2 regions of the Actinoplanes awajinensis subsp. mycoplanecinus genome follow, and region 1 is predicted to be linked to the other one. Evidence: riboswitches for the same ligand, from Rfam matches in the RefSeq annotation. Region 1 holds a riboswitch; the other holds the start of a gene.
The links. A riboswitch is a leader RNA that binds a small molecule or an ion and turns the genes downstream of it on or off. The one in region 1 is predicted to bind cyclic di-GMP.
Positions count from the first base shown of each region.

Region 1 (10,332 bases):
TGACCATGGCCGTCGCGGAGGCGGCGCTGCTGATCCTGGTCGGGGTCGTGGTCTTCGACATGCCGCTGCCGGACGCGAGTCACTGGCTCACCTTCGCCTGGCTGTTCGGCCTGTCGGTGATCGTCTGCACCCTGCTCGGCGTCGCGGTCAGCGGCATCGTCAAGCACGCCCGCAGCGCCGGCGCGATCCTGAACGTCCCGGTGGTGATCCTGCAGTTCATCTCGGGCGTCTTCATCCACCCGATCACCCAGCTGCCGACCTGGCTGATCACCGTCGCCTCGCTCTTCCCGGTCAAGTGGATGGCGCAGGGCTTCCGGTACGTCTTCCTGCCGGACAGCATGAAATCCCTGGAAGCGGCCGGTGCCTGGGAACTCGGGCGGATCGCCATGGTGCTCGGCGCGTGGTGTGTGATCGGATTGGTGCTGTGCCTGGCGACCTTCCGGTGGAGCGAAAAGGACCGATGACCGCACCATCGGCTGCCCCGCCGTCCCTGGCCCGGCTGTGGGACCTCTACTTCATCGCGATCGAGATCGCCGTAGCGGCCGCGATCTTGATGACCGACACCTCCGCCGAGCGGAAGTGGCTCAGCCTCGGCACGGTCGCCGCGATGGTCCTGCTGCACGTCACGATCGGCGCGCGGCTGATCCGAACCGGTCGGGACGACGTGCTCTCGTTCGTCGTCCTGGCCTGTCACATCGTGCTGTTCGCGGTGGTGGCGATCGCGATGCCGGTCGCCACCTGGCTGCTCTTCGTGATCATCCCGATGGCCTTCCAGCTGGCCTCGCTGCGGGTCGCGATCGTCGCGGTGGTGGCGGCGAACGCGGTGCCGGTCGTCGCCGATCTGGTGACCGGGTCCGGCAGCGTGCTGATGGACCTGGTCATCGCGGCGATCTCGGCAACCGCCGGCATCCTGCTCGGATTCTGGATCATCCAGGTGATCCGGCAGAGCACCGACCGCGCCAACCTGATCGCCGAGCTCGAGGCGAGCCGTGCCGAGGTGGCCCGGCTCTCCCACGAGGCCGGCGTCACCGCCGAGCGGACCCGCCTGGCCGGCGAGATCCACGACACCCTGGCGCAGGGCTTCACCAGCATCATCACGCTGGTCCAGGCCGCCGATCCGGGGCTGCGCGACGAACGCCTGGCGCTCGCGGTCCGCACCGCGAAGGAGAATCTGGCGGAGAGCCGGTCCCTGGTCGCCGCCCTCGCACCGTCCGCGCTGGATTCCGGTCTGCTGGATTCGGTACGCCGCCAGGCCGCGCGGTTCACCGAGGAAACCGGAGTTCAAGCCCTATTTCGTACGACGGGGGAGCCCCGCGATCTGCCGACCGCCGTGGAGGTGGTGCTGCTGCGGGCGGCTCAGGAGGCACTGACCAACGTGCGTCGGCACGCCCGGGCGAACGAGGTGGGTGTGCTGCTCGCCTATTCGCCGGTCCCGGCCCCGTCGGCGTCGGCTTCTCTGGCGCCGGCTTCTTCGCCGTCGGCTTTCCCGGCGCCGGCTTCTCCGTCGTCGGCTTTCCCGGCGCCGGTGTCTTCGTCGTCGGTGCGCGTGGTGGTGCGGGATGACGGGTGCGGGTTCGATGCCGGGGCGGCGGGCGGGTTCGGGCTGCGCGGCATGCGGGCACGGGCCGAGCAGGTGGGCGGCACCTTGACCGTGCGCAGCGATCCGGACACCGGCACCACCGTCGAACTGGAGGTCCCCGCGTGATCCGGATTCTGCTCGTCGACGACCACCCCGTCGTACGCATGGGGTTGCGCGGCATGCTCGACGCCGAACCGGACCTGACCGTGATCGGCGAAGCCTCCTCCGGTGCCGAGGGCGCCGACCTCGCGCTCCGTGAGCGTCCCGACATCGTCCTGATGGACCTGCGGATGCCCGGCGGCGACGGCGTCGAAGCGACCGGCCGGATCCTGGCCGCCGACCCGGGCATCCGGGTGATGGTGCTGACCACCTACGAGTCGGACCGCGACATCCTGCGCGCGATCGAGGCCGGCGCCTGCGGCTACCTGCTCAAGGACGCGACACCGGCCGAGCTGGCCGAGGCGGTGCGCGCGGCCGACCGGGGCGAGACGGTGCTCGCGCCGAGCGTGGCGTCGACGCTGGTCCGCCAGGTGCGGAGCCCGGCGCCGCCGGCGCTGTCGGCCCGGGAGACCGAGGTGCTGCGGCTGGTGGCGGCGGGACTGACGAACGCCGACATCGGCAAGCGGTTGTTCATCGCGGAGGCGACCGTGAAAACGCATTTGCTGCGTGTCTTCAACAAGCTCGACGTGGCGGACCGCACGGCCGCAGTGACCACCGCGATGCGGCACGACCTGCTCTAGCGGGACGCGCGGGACTGATACACGGCAACCGCGGTGATCGATGGGCGCGGAAACCGGGAACAGCCGGATATGGCCGCCGGTGGCGGCCATACTCATCCGGTGTGACGCGTTTTAGCAGCTCAATGCGCTGATCACGGTCCGATCTTTCGGCCTCTCGCCCGATGGTGGCGATCAGAGGAGAAGCGCATGCGTTATCGGGTCCCCCCGCGGTTGTGGTCGCCGTCGAGGTTTCGGAGTGCACTCTCGGTTGCGGCCGCCGCGGCACTGGGCACGCTTCCGGGCATCTTCGTGTTCGCCCCACCCGCCCGCGCGGACGGCGAATACACCATCACGATCAGCGTCGAGGACACTCTGGCAGTGGAGGGCACGTCGGGCCCGAGCGGTGAGTACATCAACGTCATGCTGAGCCCTCCGCCGGATGCGCCGGTCACCGTGCACCTGGAGACCGAGGCCGATGGGACTGCGACCCTGGGCGACGACTTCATGGCGTTCGATGAAGATCTGACTTTTGACGCCGCCGAGACGCTCAAACAGGTGGCAGTGCAGATCCTGGGCGACGACATCTACGAACCGGGCGGGGAAACCTACTCGTTCGTGGTGGCGAGTCCCGGGAACGAGGTGGGGACGGGCGTCGGCTCGCACGAGATCACGATCCCGGACGACGACGACGCGCCGACGGTTGCCTCGCTCACCTTCGGCGACGCGCTGGACGAGGGCAGCGCCGAGGCGGGCCCGCACGACGTGCCGTTCACCGTGGAGCTGAGCAACCCCAGCAGCACCCCGATCATCCTGAAGGTGACCGGCGACGACGACACCGCGGTGCAGCCGGCCGGCACGGTGGGCGGCGCGGACTACGCCGTGCCGGACACGGTGACGATTCCCGGCGGCAAGAAGAGCGAAGAGTTCGCGGTGACGGTCATCGGGGACGAGGTCTTCGAGAAGGACGAGACCGCCGTCGTCTCGGTGGCGCCGGCGGACGGGCAATCCCCGGTGTCCGGCGAGGCAAGCGCCACGCTGACCATCACGAACGACGACCACGCGCCGGGGGTGGCGGTCCCGGCGCTCACCCAGGCCGAGGGCACGACGATGGTGCTCGACGCACTGGTGATCGGTGAGACGCAGGAACCGATCCCCTGGACCGCGTCGGTGTTCCCGGCCTGGGTCGAAGCCGGCAGCCCGGCGGCGTTTGCCGATTTCTCCGCCAGCGTGGTCGCCTCCGGAACGATCCAGCCAGGAGACGGGCACGTCGATCTGGGCACGGTCAGCCTGGCCGAGGACCAGGCCGACGAATTCGCGGAGACCTTCAACGTCGTGGTCGATCTGGGCAGCCTGAACATGAACGGGTACCCGTTCGGCAACCTGGAGACGATCGAGGACAAGGATTCCGACCTGCCGCCGCTCATCGTCGGGTCCGACCCGGTCACCCTCAAGGAGGGCGCCTCCTTCGACGTGCCGTACTCCCTCGACTTCGACGACGTGCCCGGCAACACCGCCACCAGGACCGAAAAGCCGGTGTCGGCGAGTTGGACGCTGTCCTCCGTCGATGCCGTCCACGGCTCGGACTACAGCGGCGAGACCAGCGGCACCCTTGCCTTCGAGCCGGGCTCGACCGCCGGGAGCATCCACGTGACCACCGAGGCCGACGCCGACGTGGAGACCGACGAGACCCTCAGCCTCGCGCTGAGCGATCCGCAGAATGCCGGCGACCTCGTCGGGAACCCCGTCCCCATCACCATCACCAACCAGGTCCGGCCGGACTTCACCGTCACGTCCGAGGTGGCGGCCACCGAGGGCCAGGCGGATCCGGCCACGTTCACCGTCACGCTGACCGAGCCGGCCGCCGAGGACGTGCACTTCGACGTCTCGATCGCCGACCAGAGCACCGCCGCGGGGGACTACACCGCGCCGCCGGTCGAACTGACGATTCCGGCCATGTCCGAGACCGGCGAGATCAAGGTGCCGATCCTCGACGACGAGGTCTACGAAACCACCGAGACAGCGACTCTCACCGTGGTCCTGGCCGGCGAGGAGGCGGGCTCGACCGCCACCCTTTCGATCGAGGACGACGACACCGCCCCGACGCGACTGGACGTCAGGACGTTCGACCAGGAGGAGGGCGCCCACGTCGAACTCGGCGCCGACGTGAGCAACGCGGGGCAGGACTCGATCCCGTGGACCGCGGAGGTGAAGCCGGGCATGTCCGGCGACCCGGCGGAGGCCGGCGACTTCACCACCGGTGACCTGGTGCTCTCCGGTTCGATCGAGCCCGGGGACGACCATATCGACCTGGGCGCCGTCGATCTGCTGGTCGACCAGACCGACGAGTTCCCGGAGACCGTGGACGTCGTCGTCAAGCTGGGTGTCGACGGCGCACTGGGCACGTTCTCGGCGACGTCGACCGTCGAGGACGCGAGCACCGAGCTGGGACCGAACGTCATGGCGCCCGACCCCGCCCGGATTGTCGAAGGCCAGAGCGCCTCGCTCCCGGTCCGGCTCAGCTTCGCCGGCATGCCGTGGAACACCGCCACCAAGACCGAGAAGACGGTCGAGGTCGACTACACGCTCAACCCGGAAACGGCTGAAGGCACGGCTACCGAAGATGTCGACTACACGGGTGACACCTCCGGCAAGCTCGTCTTCGCGCCGGACCAACTGTCGGAGCCGATCACGTTCGAAACCGTCGCGGACGACGTCGAGGAGGGCGGCGAAACAGTACTCGTCGATCTGAGCAACCTGGTCAACGCCTCGGGGAGCAACCCGAGCCAGACCGCCGCCACGATCGTCGACTCCGCCGACCTGCCGACCTTCAGCGTGACCCCGGAGGTGCGCGTGACCGAGGGGGACGACGCCTATGCCCGGATCACCGTCACGCTGAGCGCCGCGGCGCCGGGCGACGTCGAGTTGGACATGTCGATCGGGGACGGGATCGCCGACAGCGACGACTTCTCCTCGCCGGACGACGGGATCCTGACCATCCCCGCCGGACAGCGAACCGGCACGATCGACATACCGATCACCGACAACGAGGTGTACGAGTACACCGAGGACATAGCGGTGACGATGAGGCTGCTCGACGACGAGACCGACGCGACCGGGGCCGAGCAGACCAGCAAGATCATCATTGCCGACGATGAGTCGGTACCGACGATCACGCTCAACGCGGCGCCGGGTGCGGAGGGCGACGAGATCGACGTGATCGCCACGCCGAGCGGGCCGGCGCAGAACGACATGCTCTACGACCTGACGTTCACCGGCGCGACCAGCGGCGGGGCGAACCCGGCCGAGGCCGACGACTACTCGGTGGACGACGTCGAGACGTTCGGGTTCATCGCCGGGGGCACTGCGGGCCCGGTGTCGATCCACACGATCTACCTACTCGACGACGCCATCGACGAGCCGGTCGAAACCCTGACGATGACCGCGACCAATACGACCGTGGAGGGGGTCGACCCGGTCGTCACGACGTACACCATCACGGACGACCCCGCCGACCTGCCGCCCACCGTCTCGGTCGGGGACGTGAGCGTGCAGGAGAACGCCGGCGTCGCCGACGTACCGGTCCGGCTCGCCTTCACCGGCGGCAACGGCGCGACCGCCAGCGAGCAGCCGGTGACAGTCGCTTACCGCATCCTGCCCGGCACCGCGGACACCGCCGACTATTTCGCCACCGCCGAGGGCTCGTTGACCCTGCCGACCGGCGGGCGCGATGCCGTAATCCACATCCCGATCGTCGACGACATCCGCGTCGAGACGAGCGAGTACTTCCAGGTCCAGGTGCTGTCGGCCAGTCCGGCCGGCGCCACCGTCGGAGCGGGCACCGGCACCGTCACCATTCTGGAGAACGATCGGAACCTGCCGGTGCCGTCGTTCGCGGTGACCGGCGACGTGCTTGCCGCCGAGGGCGGCACCGCGAGCTTCAAGGTCACGCTCAGTGCGCCGGCGCAGGAGGCCGTCGACTTCACCGTCGGCATGCAGCCGGGCACCGCCACGCCCGGCGGGAACGACGATGGCGAGACCGACTACACCGACCCGCCACGGGCGCTGCGGATCCCGGCGGGCAGCACGAGCGCCACGCTCGACGTGCCGATCCGCCAGGACACTGTCTGGGAGGGCGACGAGTCGGCCCGGCTGTCCGTGGAACTCGCCGCCGGCGAGTTGGACGCCGCCGGCCCCGCCCAGCAGGGCCAGCTGACGATCACGGACGACGAGACCAAACCGGCGATCACGCTGAACCAGACCTCGGCGGCGCTCATGGAGGGTGACACGTTCGAGCTGGCCGGAACGATCACGGGGGTGGCGCAGCGCGACCTGACCTTCGACAGCCCGGTGGTCGCCACGTCCGCCGAGAACACCGACTACGACCTGACCGACGACGAGGTCACGATCCCGGGCGGCACGCTCAGCGGCAGCAAGGTCAAACTCGGCTCGATCCACTTCAACCGGGACGCCACTGACGAGGACACCGAGACTCTCAGGGTCTCCTTCGGCGGGAACGTGCTGACCTTCCAGGTCGCCGACGACCCGGCCGACACCCCACCGGCTGTCACGATCGGCGACGCGACGGTGGGGGAGAGCGACGGGTCGGCCGAGCTGGCCGTCTCCCTGACCTTCAGCGGAGGCACCAAGGCGACCGAGCGGACCATCACCGTGCCCTGGGCGACCGTCGCCGGCACGGCCGACGCGGGCAAGGATTACACCACGTCAAGCGGTCAGCTGACGCTGACCTCACCGTCTTCGACGGACACCATCCGCATTCCGGTCCTGGCCGACAAGCGGGACGAGGCGACCCAGACATTCACCGTACGACTGGGCGCGCCGTCCCCGGCCGGCGTCACCCTGGCCAAGCCGGACGGCAAGGTCACCATCACCGATGACGACAAGCCGTCCGCGCCCACGCTGACTGCACCGGCCAGCATCGTCGGCCCCGGGCGGGTAACCCTGTCCGGGGTCGCCGGGGCGAACGCCCAGGTCGAGTTGCTCCGCGCGGTCGGCACGTCCGGTGGCTCGTTCCGGGAAGCGATGACGACGACGGCTGACGACGACGGGGTCTACCGGTTCACCCTCACCTTCGCCCTCGGGTACCGGGTGATGACCAGGGCCAACAAGCTGACCTCGCCGGTCCGTACGGTCTCGGTGAAACAGGACCCGACCCTCGTGGTGGTCTCGTCCTCGAAGGGCACCGTGACGATGGCCGTCCGGGGCGACCCGGACGAACCCGGCCAGCGGGTGATCATCCAGCGCCGGGTGTCCGGCGAGTGGCGCGAGGTCGACACCGGCGAACTCAACCGGGCCGGGAAGTACACCACGACGCTGCGATCGCTGAAGTCCGGCGGTACGTACGTGTACCGGGCGGTGATCGCTTCCACGCCGTCGATCGGCGTGCTCTCCGGCGCTTCGGACACCGAAACCGTCAAGGTCAAGTAACCCGGGTTCCCCGCTGGCAGCCGTTGTCGTGGGTACTCTCGCGCCCGGCCCGACCTCCGTGACCCCCGAGCACGTGAAGGTCTCTCTGCCGGAAAAAGGCGTTCCGCCGAAAAGGGGCTGATATGCCGGTTAGATTACGTATGGCTCCGCCTCACGTGGCTCTCATGTCCCGTGTTTGCGCTGCTGAGGGCCGGTTCGCCGATGCCCCCAACCGCCCCAAGGTGCGGTACCCGAACAGGCAGCCTCGTCGGGTGACGAGGACGCAAAGCCAGGGGCCTCCCCGCTGGAGGTTGCCCAGCCGCCGAAGGAGACAGGAAGAGAATGCTTCATCGACCCATCCAAGCGGCGTCGCACGAGCGAGTGCCGGTCACGTTCTGGGGACGACCTCGGATCCGGACAGTCCTGGCGACCGTCGTCGCCGCCGCGGTGGGAATGGTGCCCGCGGTCATGGTGGGTTCGCCGGCGCTGGCGGCCAACCCGTCCTCCGTTGACAACCTGACGATCAGCAACGCCGGAAGCTGGGAAGGTAGCAAGGTCACCTTCACGATCACCTACACGGGTGCGGCGCCGGCTGACTTCACCTTCGCGGCTTCGGGTGGCACGGCGACCGGTGTCGCCTCCTTCACCGCCGCCAACCCTGGCGCCATTCCCCCCGTCGCCGCCAGCACCACCACTGACACCGAGGACTACTCCACCACGCTGAGCCGGACCGGGACCATCACCTTCCCCGGGACGTCGTCGAGCGGCTCCAACACGATCACGATCAGTGCGGACACCCAGGCTGACGCCGGCGTAGCCGATGAGACGTTCAACCTGGTAGCGACGGACACGCTGGGTAACACCAAGTCCGGGACCGGAACGATCTGGGCGGTCGCCGACGCCGACTACCCGACCTACACGGTTTCACCGTCGACCTCGACCGTGGCGGAGACCGCGTCCAAGGACGCCGCAGGCGCGACCGTGCAAAAGAAGGTCACCGTCACCGCGACGCTGAACAAGGTTCTGCCGCACCCGCTCACCATTCCGGTGGCTACCGCCGATGGTGGGAGCATGACCGTCTTGAACAACGCCGTCTCTGGCGGTGGAGTTCTGCGGGACTACGACGCGCTCCCGTCGACGGCGCTGTTCACCATCCCCGAGTACACGTACACCGGTACCACCACCGTCCAGCTCTACGATGACAACATCGACGAGACGGCGACGAACCAGTCCTTCACCGTCAACGCGACGGACACCCCGGTGGTGCTGAAGTCGGGCGTCGGCGCCAACACGGCCACCATCGCCATCACGGACGACGACGCCGCACCGGTGGCGACCATCGGTGACGCCATGGCGGCCGTGACCGAGGGTGGTGCCCTCAACTTCCCGGTGACCCTGGACCGGCCTTCGGACTCGGCCAGCCTGGCGATCGGCTACTACGCCACCGCCGGAACGACCCGGGACGACTCGACGGCGGCCGCCACCGCGGACATCACCACCCCTTACACCAGCGGCGTCCCGGGATCGGCGACGATCCCGGCCTACGCGACCACGCGGACGATCGCGGTCCCGACGGATGACGACGGCACCTTCGAGGGCACGGAGAACATCAAGGAGGTCATCACCGGCGGGACCGGTGTCACCCTCGGCACCAAGACCACCGCCGTGGGCCTCATCAACGACAACGACCCGGGTCCGGACGTCGCGCTCACGACCGTCAGCGGTGCCTCGCTGCCGGAAGGCGACTCGGGCGAGAAGGTGCAGAAACTCAAGCTGACGATCGACGCCGGCACCTACCCGGTGCCGATCAAGATCGACTGGGCGACCAAGGACGGCACCGCCAAGGCGGGCTCCGACTACAAGGCCACCTCGGGCACGGTTACGATCCCCGCGGGCGTCGTCCCGGGGACCTGGAAGGAAGAGATCCCGGTCACGCTCTACGGTGACACGGTCCTGGAGGGCGACGAGGCCTTCGATCTCGCGATCTCCAGTTCCACGAGCACCATCGGCAACGCCGGGGACTTCAGCACCACCATCACCGAGTTCGGGGAAGGCGACGCCAAGCCGACCTTCAACGTCGGCGACGTCTCGGTCACCGAAGGCAACAGCGGCACCACGCTGGCCCAGGTACCGATCACCCTGACCGGTGCCGCTCCGACCGACACCGTCTTCACCACCTCGTTCAACCCGGCGCCCAGTGTGGACACCGCGGTGGACTCGGGCACCTTGGCGGGCGACAACGACTACGACCAGCCGACCGTCTCGTCCGTGACGATCAAGGCCGGGGACAAGACCGGGACGCTGAGCATCCCGATCAACGGCGACACGGTGTACGAGAAGGACCAGAAGTTGACCGTCGGCATCACGACGGCCAGCTCGGACGTCACTGCCACGGACACGCCGTTCGTCAAGCACCTCGCGGTGGTCACCATCGGGAACGACGACGCCCAGCCGACGCTGGTCTTCACCACCGGTAACGTGAGCGAGGGCCAGTCCATCGGGGTCACCGGCAAGATCGTTGGTGTGTCGGAGTACCCGTACAACGTCGGTCTCACCGTGGGTGGTGCCGCAACCAACCCGGCCACGGTGGACACGGACTTCACGGCTCCC
Region 1 covers NZ_LLZH01000002.1:76,686-87,017, forward strand. The annotation lists gene ADL15_RS01535 (ABC transporter permease) at 1-464, shown strand, start outside; gene ADL15_RS01540 (sensor histidine kinase) at 461-1,705, shown strand; gene ADL15_RS01545 (response regulator) at 1,702-2,319, shown strand; gene ADL15_RS01550 (Calx-beta domain-containing protein) at 2,506-7,743, shown strand; cyclic di-GMP riboswitch class I at 7,971-8,049, shown strand; gene ADL15_RS01555 (Calx-beta domain-containing protein) at 8,065-10,332, shown strand, end outside.

Region 2 (10,332 bases), on a different contig from region 1:
CGTGAAGTAACAGCACCCTCCGCACCAAAAGTCCCCACGCAACACCTCACCCCACCCTGCGTGTGAAGTTACGGCGCGCTCCGCACCCAAACTCCCCACGCAGCACCTCAACCCACGTTGCGTGTGAAGTTACGGCGCGCTCCGCACCCAAAGTCCCCACACAGCACCTCAACCCACCTTGCGTGGGGAGTTACGGCGCGCTCCGCACCCAAAGTCCCCACACAGCACCTCAACCCACCTTGCGTGGGGAGTTACGGCGCCCTCCGCACCCAAAGTCCCCACACAACACCTCAACCCGCTTTGTGTGGGGAGTTGCGGCGCGCTCCGCACCCAAAGTCCCCACGCAACAGCTCAACCTGCGTTGCGTGGGGAGTTGCGGTGGGGGTCGCGGGCGGACGCTCCGGGCTGCGGGTGGGACGGGGCTGTGGATCGGTCAGGAAACGAGAAGCGGGGTGAGAAGGGGCGGGCCTAGCGTGGATTTCGCGGGTGACCGCTACCAGCGAGGGGGAGGCAGTTGTGGGTTCGGAGCAGCAGGTGGGTGGGCGTGGGCCGGGGGCGTTCTCGCGGTGGGTGCAGCGGACCATGAACGGCCGGGCCAGTCGCCGGATTCGCGGCGGGAAGGGCTCGATGATGGGGATGGACGTGCTGGTGCTGAACACCGTCGGGCGCCGGAGCGGGCAGCCGCGGGAGACGCCGCTGGCCTGGTTCCCGGACGGCGGGGACGGGTGGCTGGTCGTCGCCTCGGGTGGGGGCGGGCAGCACCCTGACTGGCACGCCAACCTGGTGGCCCACCCGGACCGGGCGTCGATCGAACTGCCCGGCCGGGGTGTCGTGCCGGTGACGCCGCACCGGCTCGACGGCGCCGACCGCGAGCAGGCCTGGCAGCGCATCACCGCCGCGCAGCCCCGTATCGCGAAATATCAGGGCAAGTCCGCCCGCCAGTACCCGGTGATCCGCCTCACGCCGAACTGAAGCCGGGCCGCGCTTGAGCAGCCGGGCCGAGCTGAAGCCGGGCCGCGCTCGAACAGCCGGGCCGCGCTGAAGCCGGGCCGAGCTCAAGCCGGGCCGCGCCTGAGCAGCCGGGCCGGGCTGGAGCCGGGCCGCGCCTGAGCAGCCGGGCCCGGGCGAACGAGCGCGGGCCGCGGCGGCTCGTGGACCACGGGACGTGGGGTTGGGACCGTGACCACCCGCGGACGTCGCCCCGGAGGTCTTCGCGTTCTGGACGCGTAGCGGCCAGCGAAGACCGCAGGGGTCCCGGCGGGAGCGACGATCCGCACCCCAGCGGACGCACGACAAAAAGATCTTGATTTTGGGTTTCCCCGGCTGGCCTGAAACGGTCAGTCAGCCGACGACGGCCCCCTGTTCATGTTCGGTCACCAGGGTGGCCATGGCGTGCTCGACGACGCCGATGAGGACGGCCTTGACCGACTCACGGTGCCGGGCGTCGCACATGATCAGCGGAACCCGGGCCGGGATGGCGAGCGCCTCCCGCACCTCCTCCGCCTCGTAGCGCGGCGACTCGTCGAAGCAGTTCACCGCCACGAGGTAGGGCAGGTGCCGGTTCTCGAAGTAGTCGAGCGGCGCGAACGCGTCGGTCAGCCGGCGCGTGTCGACCAGGACCGCGGCGCCGACCGCGCCCCGGATCAACTCGTCCCACATGAACCAGAAGCGGGTCTGTCCGGGCGTGCCGAACAGGTAGAGGATCAGGTCGTCGGCCATGGTGATCCGGCCGAAGTCCATCGCCACCGTGGTGGTGCCCTTCTCGGGCACCTTGGAGGCGTCGTCGATCCCGGCGCCGGCCGCGGTCATCACGGCCTCGGTCGTCAGCGGCTCGATCTCGGAGACCGCGCCGACCAGGGTCGTCTTCCCGACGCCGAAGCCACCGGCGACGACGATTTTCGCGGAGGTGATCTCCGAAGAAGGCGTACCCGCCCGCTCAGAGCTTGCGAAGTCCACTCAAAACCCTTCCCAGCAGATCCATTCGCTGTGTGTAGCCCTTACGAGGAGCGGCACTGTGCAGCGTGAGCAAACCGTCGGCGACCATGTCGGCGACGAGGACCCGGGCCACCCCGAGAGGCAGGCGGGTCAGCGCCGCGAGTTCGGCGAGCGATTGGGCTTTCGGCTCACACAACACGGCGATGCGGTACTTGTCATGCCCGGCGAAACGCGCTTCCTGTACGGCCGGCGGGCTGGCGACCAGGACCGCTTCGATCGGGATGTCCCGGATCGGCTCGGTCCGGCCGCGGGTCACCGCGTACGGCCGCACCAGGTTGCCCCGGGGATCGTGCGGCTCTGTCATGTCGCGGTCACCTCATCTCCACCGGGGCCCAGCGGCCCCGGCGCCTAGTGGCTGACGGCTTCGCGCGTCGCCGGTGACAACGCTGCACCGACGCGCTCCACCAGCAGAGCCATCTCGTAACCGACCTGACCGACGTCGCAACTGCGCGCCGCCAGCACGGCCATCGATGACCCGTCGCTGATGGACATCAGGAAAAGATAGCCGCTATCCATTTCGATGATGGTCTGCATGACCTTTCCGGCGGTGAACATCCGGGACGCACCGTCGGTCAGACTGACCACACCGGACGTGATCGCGGCCAGCTGATCGGCCCGGTCACTCGGCAGATCGCGCGAGCACGCCAGCAACAGACCGTCCGCGGAGACCGCGACGACGTGCGCGATACCCGCGATGCTGTCAGCGAAGTTGTTGAGCAGCCAGCCCATGTCCTGCATGGTGGGAGACCTGGTCACTGTTCGTTCTCCTTAGGAGCCTGTGGTGCCACGGCGGCGGAATCGGCGACGCCGTCCGTCCGTCCTCGCTGCACCCCACGGGTATACGCGGAGAGCAGTCCACGCACGTCGTCGGGGCTGCGACGGTTCTGTGCCCGGGGCGCCTCCTGCACCCCGCCCGGAATGAGTTGCGCCTGCGGGATGCGTTTCGGCAGGCCGGTACGGGTGATGCCGGCGTCCACCGGTGCGGCGGCCGCCATGGCGCGGTGCCAGCCCTCGTCCGCGGCGGTGCGCCACCGGTCCTCGGGGGCGGTACGGGGTCGGGGCACGGCGTGTCCCTCGGTGGTCGGAGCGGCGGCCGGCCGCTGCGGCGGTGCGCTGCCCGGCGCCGCGGAGACCGGGGCCGGAGCGTAACCGGCGGTCGGCATGCCACGCAGAGTCGGGGCTTCGACTTCCGGCTCGAACCAGCCGTGCTGCATCTCGACCTGGATCGGCGCCTCGATCGGTGCCGACGGCGCCGCCATCGCGTGGCCGTTGACCGGGCCGCCCGCCGTGGGCATGCCCACCTGCGGCGCGGTCCTCGGTGCGGCCAGCGGCGCGGTCCTCGGCGCGGTCAGCGGCGCGTCCCTCGGGAAGGCCGGCTGCGCGGAAACCGGCGCGTCCCTCCGGTAGGCCGGCTGTGCGGAAACCGGCGCAGAACCCGGCGCAGAACCCGGCGCGGAGACCGGTGGCGCCGAGAACGGCCGGGCCGAAACCGGCTGCGCGGAGATCGGCCGGGCGACCAGAGGCTGTGCGGAGATCGGCCGGGCGGTCAGCGGCTGCGCCGAAACCGGCGCCGCGGAAACCGGCGCCGCGGAAACCGGCGCGGCCGAGGAAGCGGGCACGAACAGCGGCGCCGACGGCAGCTCGGGCGTGGTCGGCTTCGGCACCCGGGTGGGCAGCGGCGGCCGGTCCGGTGTCGGCTTCAGATCCAGGTCGTCCTGCGGCCCGACCACCATCTGCGCCCACCGCGGCATGGCCTGCGACGGCGCCGGCGCGGACCGGATCGGCGGACGTACCTCGGCCGGACGGTCCGGACCGGCAGTGGTCTGCGGTGCCGGACCGGGCCGGGTCCAGCTGGCCGCCCGGCCGGGCGCGGCCGGCGCGCCGGGCAGCGCCACGATGTCGGGCGGCAGGGTGATCTCGGCGATCGTCCCGCCCTCGCGGCTGGGCAGCAGGCGCACCTCGATGCCGTGCCGGGCCGCGAGCCGGGCGATGACCGCGAAACCCATCAGCCGGAACGCACTGACGTCGACCTCGGTCGGCTCGGCCAGTCGCCGGTTGATCAGCTCCAGCTGCTCGGACGAGACTCCGAGACCGTGGTCCTCGACCTGGACCACGGCGTGGTCGCCGGACCGTCGCCCGTGCGCCATCACCACGGTCGTCGGCGGGGAGAACCGGGTCGCGTTGTCCAGCAGTTCGGCGATCAGCCGGACCACGTCGTTGACCGCGGCGGCGGTGACCGAGACGTCGGTGTCGATCGCACCGAACTCGATCCGGTGGTACATCTCCACCTCGGACTGGGCAGCCCGCAGCGCGTCGATCAGCAGCGCGTCCTCGCGGCGCGGCGCGCCCACGTCCGCGCCCGCCAGCACCAGCAGGTTCTCGTCGTTGCGGCGCATCCGGGTGGCGAGGTGGTCCAGGTCGAAGAGCTTGGCCAGCCGCTTCGGGTCCTCCTCGGTGCGCTCGATCTGGTCCAGCTCGCCGATCATCCGGTCGACCAGCGCCTGACTGCGCCGGGCCAGGCTGAGGAACATCGCGGAGACGCTGGTCCGCAGCGCGGCCTGCTCGGCCGCGACCCGGATGGCCTCCCGGTGCACCATGTTGAACGCCTCGGCCACCTGGCCGAACTCGTCGCGCTCGGCGAGCCGGATCGGGTCCCGGGTCTGCGCGATGATCCGGTCGACACCGCCCTCGCCCAGGCTCTCCACGTCCTGCAGCTGGCTGACCGCCTCGGGCAGGTCCCGGTGGGCCACCAGGAGCGCGCCCTCGCGCAGCCGGCGCAGCGACAGGTGCAGGTTGCGTCCGATGTAGAAGGCCAGCCCGATCGCGCCGAGCAGGACCAGCAGCACCACCACGAACTCGAGGGTGGCGCGCTGGGTGCTGGCTTTGCTCTCGTCCTCGGCGACCTGGACGACCTCGGTCTCGAGCTGGGTCTCGGCGCTCCGGAAGAGCGACAGGACCTCGGCGTACGTCTTGATCAGGTCGGTGGTCGTCACCGGCGAGGGCCCGGTGAGCCGGGTGACCAGGCCGTCCGCCCGGGCCACCGCGGCGTTCGCCAGGGTCGCCTCGATCAGACCGACCTGGTCGACGGTGGCGATCTGCCGGAAGTCGTCGAGCGCGTCCTGCCGGGAGGTCTGCGTGCCGATCAGCTCCTGCTGCCAGGCGGCGGTGAGCGAGCCGGTGGCGCGAACCACGTACGCGGCGGCCTCCTGGTCACCGGCGGCCGACTCGATCCGGCTGAAGGCGGCGAGAGCGCGCAGCCCGTCAGCCACCGGCCCCGGGTCGGCAACCTGGCTCACCGCGTCGTCGTAATCGGACAGTCCGTCAAGGATCTTGCCGTACTGCTGGATCGCCGAGGCGACCGTCATGTCGTCCCGCGCGGACACCGAGGTCCGGATCGCGGCCAGCTCGCCGAGCTCGTCCTGGATCAGCTGGAGCCGGTCGCGCACCCGGACCGGCACATCGGTGATCTCGCCGCGGTGCTCGCGGAACAGCCGGACCTGCCCGTCCACCGCCGCGCTCGCCGACTTGAGCGGTTCGGCCGACGCCTTCGACGAGGTCAGGAACACGGCGGCGGCCATCCGCTCGCGGTGCAGCAGCAGGGTCAGGCCGGAGAGGTCGGTGCCCAGCTGGGTCAAATCGGCCACTCGGGCCGCGTCGGTGGCACGTCCGCGTACGTCGGCCAGCCGCACCGAGGCGAGCACCAGCACGGCCACCAGCGGAATGATCAAAAGTCCGGCGAGCTTGGCGCGGACGCTTGCGTCCCGCAACCGCGGGAAAGAAGCACGTCGCACAGCCAGGCCCGAGGATCCCGCGCTCACGACATCTCCTTCGCGATCGTCCAGCCTCACTGGGCACCCCGGAATATTGTCTTCGGTGACGCCGGCGCGAAGCCGTCCGAGGGCTGCGGTCCGGCCCCGTCCGGCGCGCGCAGCAAGGTCCGTGCCGTTATCGGCACGGCGGCGATTTCATCAGAACCCTGTGCGGTTTGGGAAGCCTGGATCCTCCCGGAAACCGCCGGGCTGTCCGGGTGGTAACCGCGCGCGAACTCCGCCCACAGCCGCCGTCGTGGCGTTGACGTGCGCAAATACCTCATTCGTGGCCACCCACGCGGCCAGAGCTGCCGCACACTTTCACGATTCCAACCACTATGTGAGAGTCCCGTCCCGCGTTTCACGTACCCGCGGCTTCTGAGCAGGGTTCTCACGTTCGCAAGGATTGGCACGACACGACGGACACGTTGTCCGTGGCAGACAGTGTCCACTCTGGAGGGTTGGTCTGGCAACCATTCCGTACGTCGCCTCAGAGTTACCGAGGGTTACCTTAATTGATCGATGTATTTCGATTGATGAAGATCCAGACTTTAGGCTGCCTTAAGAAGCCGGTCTCCCACTGGCGTACCGGCCACCGGATTACGTAACGTGCGCGGCATGGCATTTCGGAGCTGGGTGAAGCTGCTGGCCGCCACCGCCCTCGCGGCCGCGGTGATCGGAGCCGGCCAACTCGGCATCGCCTACGGACTCGGCGTCGTGCGACTCGACCGCATCCTGGATGTCACTGCGCGTGACCAATGGACCGCGCAGCTCGCCTGGGTCGCCTGGATCACGATGACCGCCGCGGCCATCGGCGCGACGATCGCCACCGGTTTGCGACCACGGTGGCTGCCCCGCCCGGTCGGCGGTGGCGGCGCGCTCGGCGTGGGCATCGCGGCCGGCCTCGGCTCGCTCGCCGTCCTCCCGCTGACCATGCAGCCGGCTCGGGCCGCTCAGGTCGCCGGGGTGCAGCCGGTCTTCGTGATCGGGCTGGCCGCCGGGCTCGGCGCGGCGGCCGGCATCTTCGCCGGCTGGGCCGCCGCCGCGAAGCCCGCCGCGCGCTGGAACGTGGCCGCACTGAGCTCGCTGATGTGGATCGTCGCGCTGGTCTCGGTCGTCCCGTCGCTGCTGCCCGGCCACACCCCGATCGCGATCCGGCTCGGCGTGCTGAGCGGCAGCCTGATCCCGGCGGCCGTGGCCGGGCACACCGCGTTCCTCACCATGCCGACGCTCGCCCTGCTGGCCGGGCTGGCGGTCGGCTGGGCGGCCCGCGGGAACCAGCTGCCGACGCTGGCCGTGGGCCTGGCCGGGCTGGCCGGCCCGGCGCTGCTGACCGTGGCGTACCTGATCGCCGGGCCGGAAGGCGCCGCGACCGGCTTCCGAGCCGACCCGTACTGGTCGGCGATGACCGCGTGCGGCGCCGGGGTGCTCGGTTCGGTGCTCGTCGCGATCGTCCGCGGCACTCCGGCCACCACTGCTTCTTCCGCGCCCGCGGCCGCTCCGGTTTCTCAACCCCCTTCGGTACGGGAGGAAGAGGATCCGCCGCCCGCTCTCCCGCACCGGGACGCGCCCGCGCAGTCGGCCATCGCCCAGGCCTCAGCCGCGGCGGCGGTGCACCCGGCCGACACCGGGGTGATCGCGACCGCGGCGGGCACGCCGAACAACCCGTTCTCCGGCGGCACCGGCAGCCCGTTCCGCTCCGGCGCGCCGTTCCCGCCCGCACCGGTCGCCGCGCCGTACCCGGCTCAGCCGGCTCCCACGCCGTACCCGTCCCACCCGGCGCCCACCCCGAACCAGGCGCCGCCGCAGGCGCCGGCCCCGGAGAACCCGCCGCGCTTCTCCGGCCAGCAGCCGACCCCGGCCTCCGGTGGCCGTGGCTGGCGCTCCCGGGGGAAGGCCACCCCGCCGCCGCCCCCGCCCGCGCCGGGCTCCGACTCGTTCAACGGTTTCACCGCGGGCCCGCCGAGCGGCCGGTCCGGCTCGGTCACGGCCGAGCAGCCCCGGGTCCCGGCGCCACGCGGTTCGGCGTCTCACGGGCCGGCGTCCCACGGTTCGGCGTCTCACGGGCCGGCATCTCACGGGCCGGTCGTGGAACCCACCTCGATCAGCGGCCCGCACGGCTCCGGCCCCGGGCGCAAGCCTCGCCAGGAAACAGATTATGTCGATTGGGTAAGCGGGCTCGGAGGGCAGTAAAACATTCGTTAACTCCGATGGAATGACTCGATTGAGAGCTACCGCGGCGCGGCACAGACCTAGACGATGGTCGATGTCCGAGGCCCATCCCCTCTCATCGCATCGGAGTTCGACGTGACTCATCCCCGCACGCTCCCCCGCTCCCTGCCGCGCGGTCGCAAGCTGCTGCTCAGCCTCGCCATGGTCTTCGGGCTGGCCGGCACCGCGCTGGTCGCACCCGCCGTGGTCGCGCCCACGCACACCTCGGCCGCGCAGGCCGCCGTCTACTCGACGTGCACGATCAGCCGCTGTTCGGCCGCGCGTACCGCGGTCACCGGCTGGTCCTCGCTCGGCTGGCCGACCAGCTCGGGCTGGTACTCGTGGCCGTACGGCAACTACAACTACACCGGCGGCACGTTCCAGAACCGCGAGGGCTACCTGCCGACGGCGACCTACAACGAATACGACGTCTACTCCCGCGCCCGGGGCGCCTCGCGTGACGCCTACCGGATCGTGGTCAACCGCAGCACCAAGGTCGCCTACTTCACCCCGGACCACTACGTGACCTTCTACAAACTCTGAACCCGATTTTGTACGTTCGCGGCGGCCGTCTGGTGACGGCCGCCGCGTCGCGTTCGGCCCCGCTTCGGTCCCGCTGCCGGGTCATCCGCAACCGGCGCGCAACCATTAGCACCCGGAACGCACTAAGGCACTGCAAATCGAAAAGTCTGAACAAGAAAGTCCCGACTAACGCTCAATCGCAGCGAGGGAATGACCGAAACACTTGCTGCCAGGGGATGACGAAGTCCGCTCGGCGAGAAGGGCAAACCCGGTGCGAACCGGGGACGCAAAGCCACGGGACCCACGAGGTCGGCCGGGCTACCACCGAACGAACAAAGGGACACGATCTATATGCGCAGCATGCTTCAGCTTCTTGGTGGCGTGGCCGTTGCCGGTGTCGTCGCGGCCGGCAGCACCGCCTTCACCGGCGCAGGTCTGACGAACGGCATCACCAACCAGAAGACCTTCCTCGGCGGCACCGTCTCGCACACCGTCGTCGGAGCCAACCTGACGGCGATGGCCTTCACCAACTCTGACATCACCGGCGCTACGACCAAGGTCACCGCGTTCACGCTGGACTTCAACGCCGATGCGCTCGGAAAGGCCGTGGCGATCAGCGGCATCACCGGCACCCCCGGCTCAAGCAACACAAACGACCCGGACGGCTTCACCTGCACCGTCGTCGGAGCCGCACCGACATACCGTTCCACATGCTCGGCATCGGTTGCCGGCGTTGCGAACGTCAACGGCTGGTACTCGACCTTGGGTGCCTTCAGCATCGAGGTTTCCTGACCTGAGGGCGTCCGCGCGGGATACCGTTTCCCGCGTCGGATCGCAGGCGAGCCATGCTCGCACTCCCCCTGGGATTGCCTACCTGTGCAGGTCAAACGTCTAGCCGCGGCCGCCATCCTTGGGATGGCGGCCATCGGCTTGTGGGGCATCGGCACCCATCAGGTCTCTTACGTGGTCACTCATGGCGTAAGCATGAACCCGGTTTACTTCGCTGGCGATTTCGTAATCATCGCCAAGTCCGATTCCTACGAAGTCGGGCAGATCGCCGCCTACCATGGTGCTGACGGCCGAGTGGAGGTCCTGCATCGGATCATCGACGGTGATGCCAAGAACGGATTTATTTTCAAGGGCGACAACAATGAATCCGTGGATGTCGATACCCCGAAAGGCGCCGATGTAATCGGACGAGCCGTTGTCCACGTCCCTAAAATAGGCACCTGGATACAGCCTCTCCTCAGCCCGACCGGACTTGGGATGCTCGGCTTCATGTTCGTCAGCGGCGGAGCTGCGGCGGCCAAGACGCGCCGAGAAATCCCCCGTGGCCGCCGCAAAAAGAGAGTCAAGGGCATGTCTGGGAAAGGCGGATCCTGGGCTGCAGGCGCGGCCGTGATCAAGGCTGTCAGCCGCCTGAACCCGATCCTCCGGCTTCTCGCCGTGGTGACCGCTCTTTGCGCGGCCGCGGGTCTCGTGCTCGGCGTGCTCGGGTGGATGAAGCCGGCCACCCAATCCGCCCCCAGCAGTGCGCTGGCCGGGGAGTCGATGACGTTCTCCTACTCGGCCAAGGTCGACTCGTCGGCGGCCTATGACGGCACCGTCGCCTACTCCCCCGATCCGATCTATCGCAAGCTTGCCGACTTCGTCGACCTGCGACTGCAGTACCAGGGCGAACCCGGCAGCATCACCGTCACCGCCCGCCTCTCCTCTCCCGCCGGGTGGCACTCGACGATGCAGTTGTCGCAGGACCGGAAGTTCACTGCCGAGCGCTACACCGGCACGGTCCTGC
Region 2 covers NZ_LLZH01000085.1:906-11,237, reverse strand. The annotation lists gene ADL15_RS11940 (nitroreductase family deazaflavin-dependent oxidoreductase) at 517-972, shown strand; gene ADL15_RS11935 (GTP-binding protein) at 1,342-1,956, opposite strand; gene ADL15_RS11930 (DUF742 domain-containing protein) at 1,937-2,299, opposite strand; gene ADL15_RS11925 (roadblock/LC7 domain-containing protein) at 2,344-2,751, opposite strand; gene ADL15_RS11920 (sensor histidine kinase) at 2,748-5,762, opposite strand; gene ADL15_RS11915 (hypothetical protein) at 6,423-7,997, shown strand; gene ADL15_RS11910 (ribonuclease domain-containing protein) at 8,178-8,558, shown strand; cyclic di-GMP riboswitch class I at 8,789-8,863, shown strand; gene ADL15_RS11905 (hypothetical protein) at 8,889-9,329, shown strand; gene ADL15_RS55285 (hypothetical protein) at 9,429-9,749, opposite strand; partial or broken gene ADL15_RS11895 (DUF5305 family protein) at 9,936-10,332, shown strand, end outside.
Region 2: another riboswitch for cyclic di-GMP. It lies ahead of ADL15_RS11905 (hypothetical protein); the one in region 1 lies ahead of ADL15_RS01555 (Calx-beta domain-containing protein).